Regions from separate parts of the Lysinibacillus sp. FSL M8-0355 genome, predicted to be linked through region 3. Evidence: riboswitches for the same ligand, from Rfam matches in the RefSeq annotation. Region 3 holds a riboswitch; each other region holds the start of a gene.

Region 1 (4,845 bases), 1.1 Mb from region 3:
AAAATAGTATCAAGTGATACAACGAACCGCGATGTATTTGGCTATGCCGTCGAAAAAGGCTGGATGTGTGTGCAAGTTTTCTTTGTTCGCCAAGGAAAGCTGATTGAGCGTGATGTCTCGGTTTTCCCAATTTATCAAGATGCTGAGGAAGAGTTTTTAACATTTGTTGGCCGCTTTTATGAAAAACCAGAGCATATTAAGCCGAAAGAAATTTTTATTCCACAAGCAATTGATGCAGCCATCTTAACGGAGTTATTAGAGCTTAAAGTTCTTACACCAAAAAGAGGTCAAAAGAGGGAATTGGTTGAATTAGCAACTAAAAATGCTGAGATTGCTGTGGCAGCTAAATTCCAGCTAATTGAACGGCAGGAAGAACGGACAATTGGTGCTTGTGAGGCACTTGGTGAAGCAATAGGTATTTCAACGCCATTACGAATTGAGGCATTTGACAATAGTCATATGCATGGCACGGATGCTGTATCGGCTATGGTTGTCTTCATTGATGGAAAGCCTGCGAAAAAGGAATATCGTAAATACAAAACGCGTACGGCTGCAAAGCATGATGATTACGGTGCGATGCAAGAGGTTATACGTCGGCGATATTCGCGTGTCTTAAAGGAAGGCTTGCCATTGCCAGATTTGGTTTTAATTGATGGTGGCAAGGGGCAAATGGAAGTCGCCCGTGAAGTACTAGAAGATGAGCTTGGACTTGTTATACCGATTGCAGGTTTAGCAAAAGATGATAAGCATAATACGTCGCAGCTATTGTTTGGTGATCCACCAGAAGTAATTGCCTTAAAGCGTACTAGTGATGGCTTTTATTTATTACAACGAATTCAGGACGAAGTTCACCGCTTTGCTATTACCTTCTTGCGCCAACAGCATGAGAAGCATGCCATTCAATCGGTGTTAGACCATATTGAAGGTGTGGGGCCAAAACGCAAGCAGCAGTTGCTCAAACATTTTGGTTCAGTTAAGAAAATTCGAGAGGCGAGCGAGCTAGCTTTGCAGGAGGCAGGAATACCTGCTAATTTAGCGAGCCAAATTTATAGCTATTTTCAGCAAGAGTCATTGTCAAAGGAATAGACATGTGCTAAGGTTGTAAATAACATTGTTCATCAATGTGATGAATAGCGAACTGGTGTGGCTAGCATGTTGACGCCAGCGTTAAACCAATTGAATACATTCACTTTATGGTGATGATAGAGGTGCAAGATTCAAGAGTAACACAATGGAGGATGAACAAGTCCAGAGATCGTGTGTGAAAGGGGAGCTTGCCGAAGTATAGCATTGTTGTTTCCTTTGTTGTACTGGTTTTACATTTAAGAAATGTAAGATTGTCGATTCTAAAAGTTTCGGAGAGCTATCACACATGCACAAGTTACGATCATTGTACATGTTATAGGCAGCTTTCACGTTATGTGGAGGCTGCCTTTTAGTTTTCTAGAAGCAGGTGAAATATATGACTGGAAAGGAGAACGCAAGAAATGGCTAAAATAGTGATGAAGTTTGGAGGGGCTGCACTAGCTTCTACTGAACAAATCCAAGAGGCAGCAAGGAAGGCGATTGCTGAAAAGGACAGAGGCTTCGATGTAGTCGTGGTCGTTGCAGCAATGGGACACACAACGAAAGATGTGCAATCGATGGTACATCAACTAACGGACGAAGTGCCCAAACGAGAATTAGCTGCAGTCGTGTCTACGGGCTCTCAATTATCCAGCGCTTTATTTGCCATCGCATTACAGGAAGCGGGCTATGAGGCAGTGTCCTTAACTGGATGGCAAGCAGGTATACATACAGATTGTAAGTATCGTCATGCACGTATCGACTATATCGATGACAGTCGTATTGAAGAACATCTTGTACAGGGACAAATTGTAGTGATTGCTGGAGAACAGGGTATTGATGAGGAACAAAATATTACTACACTTGGCAAAGGCGGAGCTGAAACAACAGCTATAGCACTCGCGGTAGCATTGGAAGCAGAGCGAACTGATATGTACACAAATGTTGACGGTGTTTATACAGCAGATCCACGCTATGTCAGCAAAGCTCAAAAGCTGCAGGAAATCTCCTATGATGAAATGCTGGAGTTATCTAATTTAGGATCACATGTTATTCATCCTCGTGCAGTGGAGTTAGCAAAAAAATTTCAAATGCCCGTTATTATACGCTCTAGCTTAGTAGAGTCAGTAGGTACTTTATTGAAGGAGGAAGTGGAAATGGAGAAAAATTTAGTCGTCCGTGGTGTAGCCTTTGAGTCAGATATTATCCGTTTAACAGTGGGGTATGATGCGTATGCCGATGGTGCATTGGCAGATATGTTTACAATCCTTGCAGAAAACCGCATTAATGTAGATATTATTGTACAGGCAATCATTGATGGCTTAAAACCAACTGTGTCTTTTTCCATTTTAAAAGAAGAATTTGCGGAAACATTGCGTGTTCTAGAAGATAGTAAATTGTCACTTGGCTTTAGTTTTGCTGACTTTGAAATAGGGTTGGCGAAGGTTTCTATCATTGGCTCAGGTATGGCCTCTAATCCAGGTGTGGCTGCTCGCATGTTTGATCGATTACGTCGTGAAGATATTCCTATAAAAATGGTTAGTACGTCTGAAATAAAAGTGTCTGTTGTTGTACCACAGGATGATATGATTCGTGCAGCAAATGTCTTGCATGATGAATTCAATTTAGAGCAAGCACTTTATATATAATAATAGAAGAAACAGTATTTTATGTAAGAGTCCGAAATTAAAGGAAGAAAAAAGAAGGATTGTCATCCCGTTGAATAGGGAGACAATCCTTTTCATCATTCAGTAGGGATGGTATTCATAATACGTTCCTTGACATCCCATTTGACTGTAAACATGACATAGTGCTGCTTTTCTCGCTTTTCATCATAGCATTCTGTAAGGTAGCCTTTAGCTAATTGAATTTGCTCTGCTATAAATCCTGCTTCCAGTCTAAAGCTTCGTTGTTTGATTTGCAATATTTCAGGGTCATTTGTCAATTGGAAAATGCGACCATCCTTTGATTCCTTCATGAGCTCTAGTGTACCCCAGCAGGCATCTGCGAAAAATGCGATAAGTTCGTCTTGACTTTTGCATGGGAACTTGCGAGCAAGCTCTTTACCTGCCCAATAAAGGACATCATTCTCATGTTTACCAAGGATAGAAGATAGAATATGATCGCGAATGAGCTCATAACCAAATGATGAAATTGTAGGAGATGGAGTGTTTAACATTGTTATCCTTCTTTCTTAGAATTTTCTTAAAATTCAACAGTAATAAAGTAATGATAGATTTTTCGAGAAAAAACAACGCATCATGTACTAGATTAGTTCTTTAATAAGCTCTATGAAAAACTCCGAGTTGCCTTGACGCTCGTAGCTCTTGAGAGTACAATAAACATGTCATAATATTGTACCATGATGAAATACACAGTCAATGAAGTATCATTTACAAAATGATGACTTCTTTTGTTGTGCTATTTTAAGTACTAAGGGGGGTAACAGTCTTGTCGAAAGATCGAGAGTTTTTATGGCGTCGCTTACATTCTCTACTTGGTATCATTCCAGTAGGTCTGTTTTTAACGATGCACCTGTTCATTAACTTTACAGCAACAGGCGGGGCAGAAAGTTACAACGATGCTACCGCAGTAATGGAAAAGATTCCATTCCTTATCCTAGTTGAATGGATTGTCATCTATATTCCATTAATGTTCCACGCATTCTATGGTGTCTACATTGCATTCACTGCTACACCAAACACAGGACGTTTCAGCACATACCGTAACTGGATGTTCTCTTTACAACGTTTCACTGGTGTATTCCTAGTGATTTTCATTGCATGGCATATTTTCCAAACTCGTATTCAAAAAGCACTTGGCACACACGTTGATTACGACATGATGGCGAATATCGTTGCTAATCCATTCATGCTTGGATTCTACATTGTTGGTATTATATCAGCAACTTTCCACTTATCTAACGGTTTATGGGCATTCCTAGTAAGCTGGGGTATTACACAATCTCCTCAGTCTCAAAAGATTGCTACTTACGTAACAAACATTATTTTCGTAATTCTAAGTGTAGTTGGTGTGGCTGCTATTTTAGCTTTCGTATAATTCAATAGAAGCTACGATAGAGTAACAGCAATCATTGCAATTTTTTAAGAGGAGTGAGAAATAATCATGGCGAAAAGCAAAATAATTGTTGTCGGCGGTGGTCTTGCCGGTCTGATGGCAACGATTAAAGCAGCTGAAGTTGGTACTGAAGTTGATTTATTCTCATTAGTTCCTGTAAAACGCTCACACTCTGTTTGTGCGCAAGGCGGAATTAATGGTGCGGTAAATACAAAAGGTGAAGGGGATTCTCCATGGATTCACTTTGATGATACAGTATATGGTGGGGACTTCTTAGCGAACCAACCACCAGTAAAAGGTATGTGTGACGCAGCACCTGGCATTATCCACTTAATGGACCGTATGGGTGTTATGTTCAACCGTACACCAGAAGGACTTTTAGATTTCCGTCGTTTTGGTGGTACTTTAATGCACCGTACAGCTTTCTCTGGTGCAACAACTGGTCAACAATTACTATATGCGCTAGATGAGCAAGTTCGTTCTCATGAAGTAGCTGGTTTAGTAAATAAATATGAACACTGGGAATTCCTTGGTGTTATCATCGATGATGACGGCGTTTGCCGTGGTATCGTAGCGCAAGATATGCGTACAGAAGAAATTAAATCATTCCGTGCAGACGCTGTTATTATGGCGACTGGTGGCCCTGGTATTATCTTCGGTAAAACAACAAACTCTGTTATTAACACAGGTTCTGCTGCTTCT
Region 2 (4,845 bases), 2.1 Mb from region 3:
TTTGAAGGTGTAGATTCACTATTATTAGCAACAGGTATTTTAGGAGCAACTGTCATGCCTCATGCTATTTACTTACATTCATCGTTAACGCAAAATCGTATTGTTGGTCGGAATGAAAATGAAAAAAAACGTATTTTCCGTTTTGAATTTATCGATATTATCATCGCTATGATTATTGCCGGAGCGATTAATATGAGCATGCTGATCATTGCTGCAGCAGTCTTCCACACACAAGGCGTGGTTGTAGAAGATTTAGATGTTGCCTACAATGGCTTAAAAGATGCGCTCGGCCCCATGGCTGCTATTTCATTTGGTCTTGGTTTACTTATTGCCGGGCTAGCTAGCTCCTCTGTCGGGACGTTAGCAGGTGATGTAGTCATGCAAGGATTCATTCAAAGAAAAATACCACTTTATTTACGTAGAGCAATTACTATGGTGCCGCCTCTAGTCATTATTGCTTCAGGCGTGAATGCAACCTATGCGCTCGTTCTAAGTCAGGTCGTTTTATCTTTCGGTATTGCATTTGCTCTTGTCCCTCTTGTGATGTTTACAAGCAAACGAAACATCATGGGCAGTTTAGTCAATCACCGTATTACAACGTTTTTAGGTTGGTTTGTTGTTGTTATCGTTGTGACATTGAATATTTACTTACTGTGGGAAACAATATTTGGATAATAAAAATCAGTTACTCGAGATGAACTGCCCCGTAAAAGTTTGATTTCTAACTATTACGGGGCAGTTCAAGAATGGGTACCTGTTTTTTATTTGATTAGACATCGCGACTTTCGAATGGCTAGTTAACGACGATTAAGACATAAAAAGCTGTCCCATAAACCAATCATTCATTAGTTTACAGAACAGCCCTACTATTTAATCTTCCACTTTTAAATCACATTCTTGAAGTGAAAGCATTTTTGTTTTGTGCTTGATTTTGTAGCCAAACCATAACAGTAAAAATAGTGGGATTCCAACATAAGAAACTAATATCCCATACCAATCAATTTGGTCTCCCGTAAAGGCCGTGTAATTTTGCCCAATGACCACAATCATACAAACAGTAAAGGCAAATAGTGGTCCAAACGGGTACAATTTTGCTCTATAAGGTAATAGCTTTGGATCTAGGCCCTGTGCCTCAAATGCACGACGGAAGCGATAATGACTAAAGGCAATGCCGAGCCATGCAATAAAACCAGACATACCAGAGGCGTTTAACAGCCAAATATAAACAACGCCATCACCAAAGAAAGACGCTAAAAAAGCTAAGCAACCTACAGCTAATGTTGCCATCAATGCATAAATTGGTATTCCTCGACGACTTAGCTTTGTGAAGAACTTAGGCGCATGTCCATCCACTGCTAATTGCCATAGCATACGTGATGATGCATAAAGCCCTGAATTTCCAGCTGACAGCATAGCCGTTAAAATAATGGCATTCATTAACGAAGCTGCAAAGGCAATACCTAAGCGGTCAAACACTAATGTAAACGGTGATACTGCGATATCTTCTGATAATAAGCGTTCATCTGTAAATGGAATCAACATTCCGATTGCACCAATTGCTAAAATATAAAACAAAAGAATACGCCAGAATACGGATTTAACAGCCTTTGGAATATTTTTTCCTGGATCGTCTGTTTCACCTGCTGTAATCCCAAGTAACTCTGTTCCTTGGAATGAAAATCCGGCTGCTAGGAAAATTCCAAATGTAGCTAGGAAGCCACCGTGAAATGGTCCATCACTAATAAAGAAATTAGTAAAGCCTACAGGCGCCTGTCCACCTAAAATACCAAAAATCATTAATAAACTGATAATAATAAAAACAATGACTGTCACTACTTTAATCATCGCAAACCAATATTCACTTTCTCCATAGCTCTTTACAGAAAGTAAATTAAATGACAGTACAACAGCAATAAATAATACTGTCCAAAGGGCTGATGAACTATCAGGGAACCAATATTTCATAATTAAGGATACTGCCGCAATTTCTGCTGCAATAGTGATTGCCCAGTTATACCAATAGTTCCAGCCTAATGCAAAGCCTAGTGCTGGATCTACAAATTTTGTTGCATACGTACTAAATGAACCGGATGATGGCATATAGGCAGCCATTTCCCCTAAGCTTGTCATTAAAAAGTACACCATAATACCGATTAGGGCGTAGGCAAGCAATGCACCACCAGGTCCAGCTTGTGCAATGGCACCACCACTGGCTAAAAATAGTCCCGTACCAATTGTACCGCCTAAAGAAATCATTGTGATATGACGGCTTTTCAATTCTTTTTTCAGCTTTGGCGCTTTATGTCCGAGCTGATTTACTTTTATTTCACTCACGATATAGCTTCCTTCCTATTTACGAGGCAAAAAAATGCCATCACATATACACTGTGATGGCTAAGTTAATCCTCAGTTTTTCCTAAATGATAGCTCAACACGTTGTACAAACGTGACAGTTCTGTTCCTTTCGGAGACAGCCCCAGCATGAGGTTTTCAAGTCCCCTCACACTTCGGCAATATTCCCTTTCAGCTAATCTCATCAATGCTTGTCATTTCCATTAGCATACTTATAAATATCGCGACCTCTACCTCAATACAAACATGAGGCATATAATTATTAAATTTATGATGCTTATTATATTAGCATAAGACCTTTGACATTTCAATATAACAATAAATGTTCTGTATTTTGTGAATCTTCTACTATTTTTATTAGTTTGTTAAAGTGTTATAGTAGTTCAATTAGAGCGGTTACGAACAGGGGGATTTATTTTGACTACAAATGATCATTCCGCTAGTTTTCCGAGTAAAAAAATTAGCTGGAGGGGAACAACCTTACTTTTAGTCTTCGGAGTTATCTTTATAGCCTCTACATTAAGAATGCCACTAACTGTTGTTGGCCCTATTATATCATTTATCCGTGACGATCTTGGTATTTCTAATGTACTTGCAGGCTTTCTAACAACGATTCCATTGCTCGCTTTTGCTACCATCTCACCATTTGCGCCCGTTGTAGCACGCAAACTAGGGCTTGAGCTAACACTATTTTTATCCACTATTTTATTAGCCTTGGGGATTGTTCTACGTTCCCTTGGTACAACGGGGTTACTTGTATTTGGTACTGTACTCATCGGCATAGCCATATCATTTGGAAATGTGCTGATTCCAGGATTATTAAAATTAAAATTTCCATACCATGTTGGTTTATTAATGGCATTTTTCACTATGTCGATGAACTTAACGGCTGGGCTTGGCGCAGGTATTAGCTATCCTATAGCCAATTCATCATTTGGCTGGCAAGGAGCGCTGTCCATTGCACTTGTACTCGTGGTCGTAACGATTTTAATTTGGATACCTCAATTGAAATCAAATAAACCTGAGCCAGCCACTACCTCTAAAATGACAAGTACACCCTTATGGAAGTCACCTGTTACTTGGGCTGTCACAGGTGCAATGGGATTACAGTCTTTATTATTTTATACGACTGCTGCTTGGATTCCCGAAATCTACATCGCCCAGGGATTGGCTCCTGACAAAGCTGGTTGGATGTTTTCTATCATGCAATTTTCACAAGTACCAATGGCATTGGCTGTGCCTATCATTGCAAGTAAAATGGCTTCTCAAAGACCTCTTGTAGTGATGTTTACATTCTTCTATTTAATAGGCTTTACTGGAGTTGTCATGGAGTGGACAAGTCTTGGGGTACTGTGGATGATTCTTTTAGGTTTAGCAGGAGGTTCTTCATTTGCCTTAGCGATGATGTTCTTTACACTTCGTACACGCACGGCATTTGAAGCAGCAGATTTATCAGGCTTTGCACAATCATTAGGTTATTTATTTGCCGCCATTGGCCCTATTCTTTTTGGCTACTTACATGATTTATTTGGTGGCTGGAATATTGCTGGTTGGCTCTTTGTAGCTGTGGCGACCATTCTTTTCTTTTGCTCAATGAGAGCTTCTAAAGACGAATATGTCCATTAAAATAAAGCAGATGGGATAACTGCTCATATTTCCCATCTGCTTTACTTCTATATAGGTATAGACGTTTTATTTGTCCAATTGCTGTAGTAAGGTTAGCAGTTCAGCAAGACGGTCTGCTGTTTCTTTGTTGTGAGCTATAACTGCTGCAAAAATAGGAACAGCCTCTTGTAAGAGTATATAACTAAAATAATAATAGCTTACAAAAGCTTTCTGCTCATAACCCTTTGGCGTTTCCTCCTCCCATTCCAGCTCATCATTCTCTTCGTGATCCATCCATAAATATTTGACATCTAACAGCTCCTGCATAGTTTGAACTGAATATGATGGGTCTAGATAATCTTCAGAAATTGCATGTGCCACAGCTAAATAAAGCTCTACTTCTTGTACAGAGACATCCCCGGTATTTTTGCTAGCAAGCTTTTTTAGAAGGACAAGCAAAGCCCATGGTGTGACCCTGCCATAGTGTACCTTGATGCTCCACTAACTCAGCTAGCTCTATATATTGCTCCTGTTCAATCAGCTGAGGGATAGCCGTTCCTCTTCCATAAGGTGTCGTCAATTGTAACCACGGGATACTCGGAATTTGCTCATTCAACATAGCGTTTCGTCCTCTCCACAATCAGTTAATAGCATGGTTTTTGATAAAAATAATTGGGTGTATGATAAATATTGACATAAGGTTTATGGAAAATATGAGTCGTTGCGGGCGAAAGTGGTGGGATTAGCCATGTCCAGTTGCCTGTAACGTCTCGTCCTGCTGATTCCTCTGCTTCTTCAAACAATTTAAACTGCTGAGCAGCTGTATGATGATCGACAATGCTCACGCCTTGTTCTTTAAAAGAATGAAGGACAGCAATATTAAGTTCC
Region 3 (4,845 bases):
TGCTCATAATCGTGGATTTTTTGAGGAGCTGGCTACTGCTATTGCAGCAGGTCAAATGAAAAAACAGCAAGCCATTGAGGTTGAGTTACCCACACAAATAACGAGTGTTCAAGCAACGAAACAACCGCTTGCTATTCAGCAGCTCAATGACTTTGCCGCACAAATTGAAAGGTTGGATCAACGTATTTATGATTTACAAGTATCACAGCAAGTAGCGCTGCAAACGGCTCCTCAAATACGCATGATTCAACAGGCGAATCAAACGTTAGCGGAAAAAATTGAATTTTCGATTGTCACTTTGATTCCTCTTTGGAAAAATCAGCTGGCGATGATGCTTTCTATGCATATGGATCATCACTATGCACAGCTAGAAGAACGATTAGCTCAGGCACATGATCGCTTCTCTAGTCCATCGTTTGAACAACAGGTTTCGAAATTTAAAGAAACGCAGCGAGAACTGCAAACCGCGATTAAAGATGTGTTTGCCCTGCATACAGCAACTGAACAAGAAAAACAACAGCTACAAGATGTGGCAGGTGCCAGAGGCTATCAGCGCGATTAACAAAAAAGGGGTGGCTCAGCATATAATCTGAACCACCCTGTTTTATGTTATTCAAAATAATCTTTATAGTAGCCACCGACATTACCTGTATTATCGATGATAAAAATGAACTCTTCTGTTTCATTTTTTACTTCATATTCTTTCCCTACTGTTAATACATTGGACACTAAGTATTTTGATGCATTTGTATGTTTGCAAGTTATCGTTCGTAGTGTTGGCGCATCTTTCCATTTTAAATGTAACATATTCTCTCTACCTCTCTTTACTAGCCGAAGCTAATGTCTATTGCTTATTTTATAATATTTTTGGGCTTTTGTGGAGAAAAAAGAAAGACTATAGCTATTCTATCCAAAAAAAATGACTATTTGAGGTGTTATGATGAGTTTTGGTGGTGTACCGCAATGGTTTTTTATTATTGCTGTAGCATTTGCAATCTGCTTTGTTCTTTATGCAGAATGGAATTCTAGAAAATAAGTGAGTCCAATAAATCGGACTCACTTTTTCTATGCTTATTTTAATGTCCGCTTTAAAAATTCTTTTGTCCGTTCATGCTGAGGGTTTACTAATACTTGTGATGGCGGGCCTTCCTCGACAATGATGCCTTTATCCATAAAGACGACACGATCTGCCACCTCTTTGGCAAACTCCATCTCATGTGTCACGATTAACATTGTATTCCCCTCAGTGGCTAACTGTCGCATCACCTTTAATACCTCACCGACCATTTCTGGGTCTAATGCCGATGTCGGTTCATCAAATAGCATGACATCTGGATTCATTGACAATGCTCGAGCGATAGCCACACGCTGCTTTTGCCCCCCTGAAAGCTGACGAGGCTTGGCGTTCACATATTGATCCATACCAACGATATTCAAATATTTAAGCGCCGTTTCTTCTGCTTCTTTCTTTGATCGCTTCAATACTTTGATTTGGCCCACTGTGCAATTGTTTAACACATTGTGATTGTTAAATAAATTGAATTGCTGGAATACCATTCCTAGATGTGTACGATATTCTTGAATATTGTGCTTATCATCTAAAATGTCTTCCCCTTTATAAATAATTTGACCACCACTTGGCGTTTCTAATAAATTGATGCAACGAAGTAATGTTGATTTACCAGAACCAGAAGAGCCAATTAAACAAACGACTTCGCCTTTTTCTACTTGGAAATTTACATCTTTTAACACTTGGTTACGTCCAAATGATTTACTTAAATGTTCAATCTTAATCACTGCCATTTGTGCGTCCCCCTATACAGCTTCTTTTTGTTCTTTTTGATAGGCATCAGGTCCATCTAGACGTTTTTCAACATAGAGAAGGATGCGAGATGCGGTAAATGTCATGATAAAATAAAGAATACATGCAACAAAGAATGATTCAAAATAACGGAAGTTGTTACCTGAAATTGATTTTGTTTGGAAGAATAATTCCGTTACCCCAATGACATTTAATACGGCTGTATCTTTAATATTCATAATTAATTGGTTACCTGTCGCCGGCAAGACATTGCGTGCTACTTGTGGTAAAACAACATGCAGCATGATTTGGAAGTGATTCATACCAATTGCCGACGCTGCCTCGTATTGACCATTATCAATCGAGACAATACCACCTCGAACAATTTCTGCCATATAGGCCCCTGTGTTAAGGGAAACGACTAAAATACCTGCTGTAATAAAATGCATATCGATACCAAATGCGATATCTAGTCCGTAGTAGACTACCATAGCCTGTACAATCATTGGTGTACCACGGAAAAATTCAACATAGCATGTCAGGATAAAATTAATAAGCTTTAAGCTATAAAATTTTAAACCTTTTTTACGAACTGGAATCGTATGCATAATTCCAATGAAAAATCCGATGAATGCACCAATAATTGTACTAATAATCGAAATCAGTAACGTATAATACGCACCTCGTAAAAACATTTGCCAGTTGTTTTCAATAATTGAAAGTATCCATTCAAGACTCATGATGTTCCTCCTAACAATGTCATGTTGCTTGCTTATTTCCTTCGTGTCCTAGCTATTTCTACTATTCTATGATTTGTTACGCTAGGACATTATCATTATGTAGAGAGGTTCTCATTTTGATAATGATGAAATGATCATGCACGGACCAGCAACTAGCCCGTGCCTTGTCATTATTGTGCTGCTGGTTGTTGAGAAATCGCTTCTTCCATAATCGCTTGACGATCGTCTTCCGAAATACCTTTTAGGATTTCGTTGATTTTTTCACGGTTTGCATCGTCTTTACGTAAGCCTACAGCAATCGAAGTATTGGAAAGATCCGTATCAAAGCCTTCTTCAAATGCGACATATGTGAACTTATCGTTGGCAGCAGCAGCGGAAATACCTTCTGGACGTTCTGCTACATAGCCATCAATTTTGCCAGCCTCTAAAGCGACACGCATTGCGGGGAAGCTTTCCATTGCTGTTTGTTTTTCTACACCGTTAATTTGATCAATAACGTTGTAGTTCGATGTATTTAATTGTGAAGTAATTTTAGCACCAGAGAAATCTTGAATCGATTTTGCATTTTCATACTTGCTACCTTTCTTAATAACCATAACGAAATCAGAAGTATAGTAGTTTTCTGTAAAATCAATCGTTTTCTTACGCTCTTCAGTTGGTGACATACCCGCGATAATCGCATCAATTTTGTTAGATTGTAGCGCTGGTACTAATCCGTCCCATTCCATTTTGACAATGACTAGCTCTTTGCCTAAGCCTTCAGCAATTTTTTTTGCCATTTGGACATCGTAGCCGCCTGCATACTCTGCATTATCAGCAATTTTCACTGCACCATTAGCATCACCTTGCTGTGTCCAGTTAAATGGTGGATAGCCAGCCTCCATTCCGATTCGGAATTCACCGCCACTTGCTTCCTTGTCAGCACCAGCATCACCTGAACCGCCATCCTTTTTGTCGCTAGTGCCACATGCAGCTAGCACAATTGCTGTCATGATAGAGATCATTACTAACAACCATTTTCTTTTCATAAAAAACTCCCCTTTTCTGTAAAAAAATAAGACAACTGTAATAAAAAAGACCTAAGTATATTGAACTTAGGTCTTACCTTGTATGACAGTTGCCCAAATCCTCACTATAATTTCCATTTTCCGAGATAGCACAACCTAGTAAATCTGGAAATCCATTTACTAGGACAGTCCTGCACTTATTCACTGCAGACCCAGCATAAAAGTACGAGCTCCTTTTATACTTCGGCGATATTTCCTTCTTCATTGCGTCTTCGCTTGCTTGAACTCAACAATGAACTAATAAATACCGCGCCTCTACCTCACTGGTAAATGTTAGTGAGGTTTGTTTATTTAATTGATATTTAGATACTACTATAAAACTAGTACACTCGTCAAGACAGTTTTAACATTTTTCTGACTAATGACAATATTAGGATATTGTTCGTTCTCTATTCATTTTAAATCGTTAAGCTTCTATCGATATTTCTGAAAATTAAAACAAATTTTTATTATAGAGTATGTGCTCTATGTGAGAAAAGTTGTGTTTATGTCTTTTTTGCTCCTCTAAACGATATAACATTAGTACTCTTTCAAACATAGAATCGGTCAAAATCTTTCGTCATGCATAAAAAAACCCTGCTGAACATTGTTCGCAGGGTTGAATCGCATTATGAATTTAATAGTAAATCTTCAGGATTTTCGATTAATTCTTTAACTGTTTTTAAGAATCCTACAGAATCTTTTCCATCGATTATACGGTGATCGTAAGAAAGTGCTACATACATCATTGGACGGATTTGAACTTCACCATTTACTGCAACTGGACGGTTAACAATTGAGTGCATACCTAAAATACCAGCTTGCGTACCGTTCATAATAGGAGTTGACATTAATGAACCGAATACACCACCATTTGTAATTGTGAATGATCCACCAGCCATGTCATTTAAGCCTAATTTTTTATCACGAGCTTTTGTCGCTAAGTTAGCGATATCTTTTTCGATTTCTGCAAAGTTTTTGCTGTTTGCATCGCGTACAACTGGTACAACTAAACCTTCTTCAGTTGATACAGCAATACCGATATCAAAGAAGTTATTTAAATGAATTTCATCACCAGAGATTTGAGCGTTTACGTATGGGTATTTTTTTAGTGCCGCAACAACAGCTTTTGTGAAGAATGACATGAAACCAAGTTTGATGTCATTTGCTTTTACAAACTCTTCTTGTTTACGTTTACGAAGTGCCATGATATTTGTCATGTCAATTTCGTTAAATGTTGTTAACATTGCTGTTGATT

What was found. Region 3 has a riboswitch for lysine ahead of MKY46_RS11300 (transporter substrate-binding domain-containing protein). Riboswitches for the same ligand answer to the same signal wherever they lie in the genome.
Positions count from the first base shown of each region.
Region 1: it holds a riboswitch for lysine, as region 3 does, so the genes downstream of both, MKY46_RS16560 (aspartate kinase) here and MKY46_RS11300 (transporter substrate-binding domain-containing protein) in region 3, are expected to answer to the same signal.
Region 2: it holds a riboswitch for lysine, as region 3 does, so the genes downstream of both, MKY46_RS01270 (amino acid permease) here and MKY46_RS11300 (transporter substrate-binding domain-containing protein) in region 3, are expected to answer to the same signal.

Region 1 is NZ_JBBPAI010000001.1:3,410,349-3,415,193, reverse strand. It holds gene uvrC (excinuclease ABC subunit UvrC) at 1-1,086, shown strand, start outside; lysine riboswitch at 1,196-1,374, shown strand; gene MKY46_RS16560 (aspartate kinase) at 1,488-2,714, shown strand; gene MKY46_RS16555 (YslB family protein) at 2,810-3,244, opposite strand; gene MKY46_RS16550 (succinate dehydrogenase cytochrome b558 subunit) at 3,517-4,125, shown strand; gene sdhA (succinate dehydrogenase flavoprotein subunit) at 4,192-4,845, shown strand, end outside.
Region 2 is NZ_JBBPAI010000001.1:258,358-263,202, reverse strand. It holds gene MKY46_RS01275 (Nramp family divalent metal transporter) at 1-675, shown strand, start outside; gene MKY46_RS01270 (amino acid permease) at 871-2,334, opposite strand; lysine riboswitch at 2,417-2,593, opposite strand; gene MKY46_RS01265 (CynX/NimT family MFS transporter) at 2,770-3,978, shown strand; gene MKY46_RS01260 (hypothetical protein) at 4,045-4,416, opposite strand; gene MKY46_RS01255 (hypothetical protein) at 4,388-4,576, opposite strand; gene MKY46_RS01250 (nitric oxide synthase oxygenase) at 4,602-4,845, opposite strand, start outside.
Region 3 is NZ_JBBPAI010000001.1:2,309,359-2,314,203, reverse strand. It holds gene MKY46_RS11320 (toxic anion resistance protein) at 1-562, shown strand, start outside; gene MKY46_RS11315 (DUF6501 family protein) at 610-807, opposite strand; gene MKY46_RS11310 (amino acid ABC transporter ATP-binding protein) at 1,072-1,803, opposite strand; gene MKY46_RS11305 (amino acid ABC transporter permease) at 1,816-2,541, opposite strand; gene MKY46_RS11300 (transporter substrate-binding domain-containing protein) at 2,712-3,569, opposite strand; lysine riboswitch at 3,688-3,874, opposite strand; gene odhB (2-oxoglutarate dehydrogenase complex dihydrolipoyllysine-residue succinyltransferase) at 4,217-4,845, opposite strand, start outside.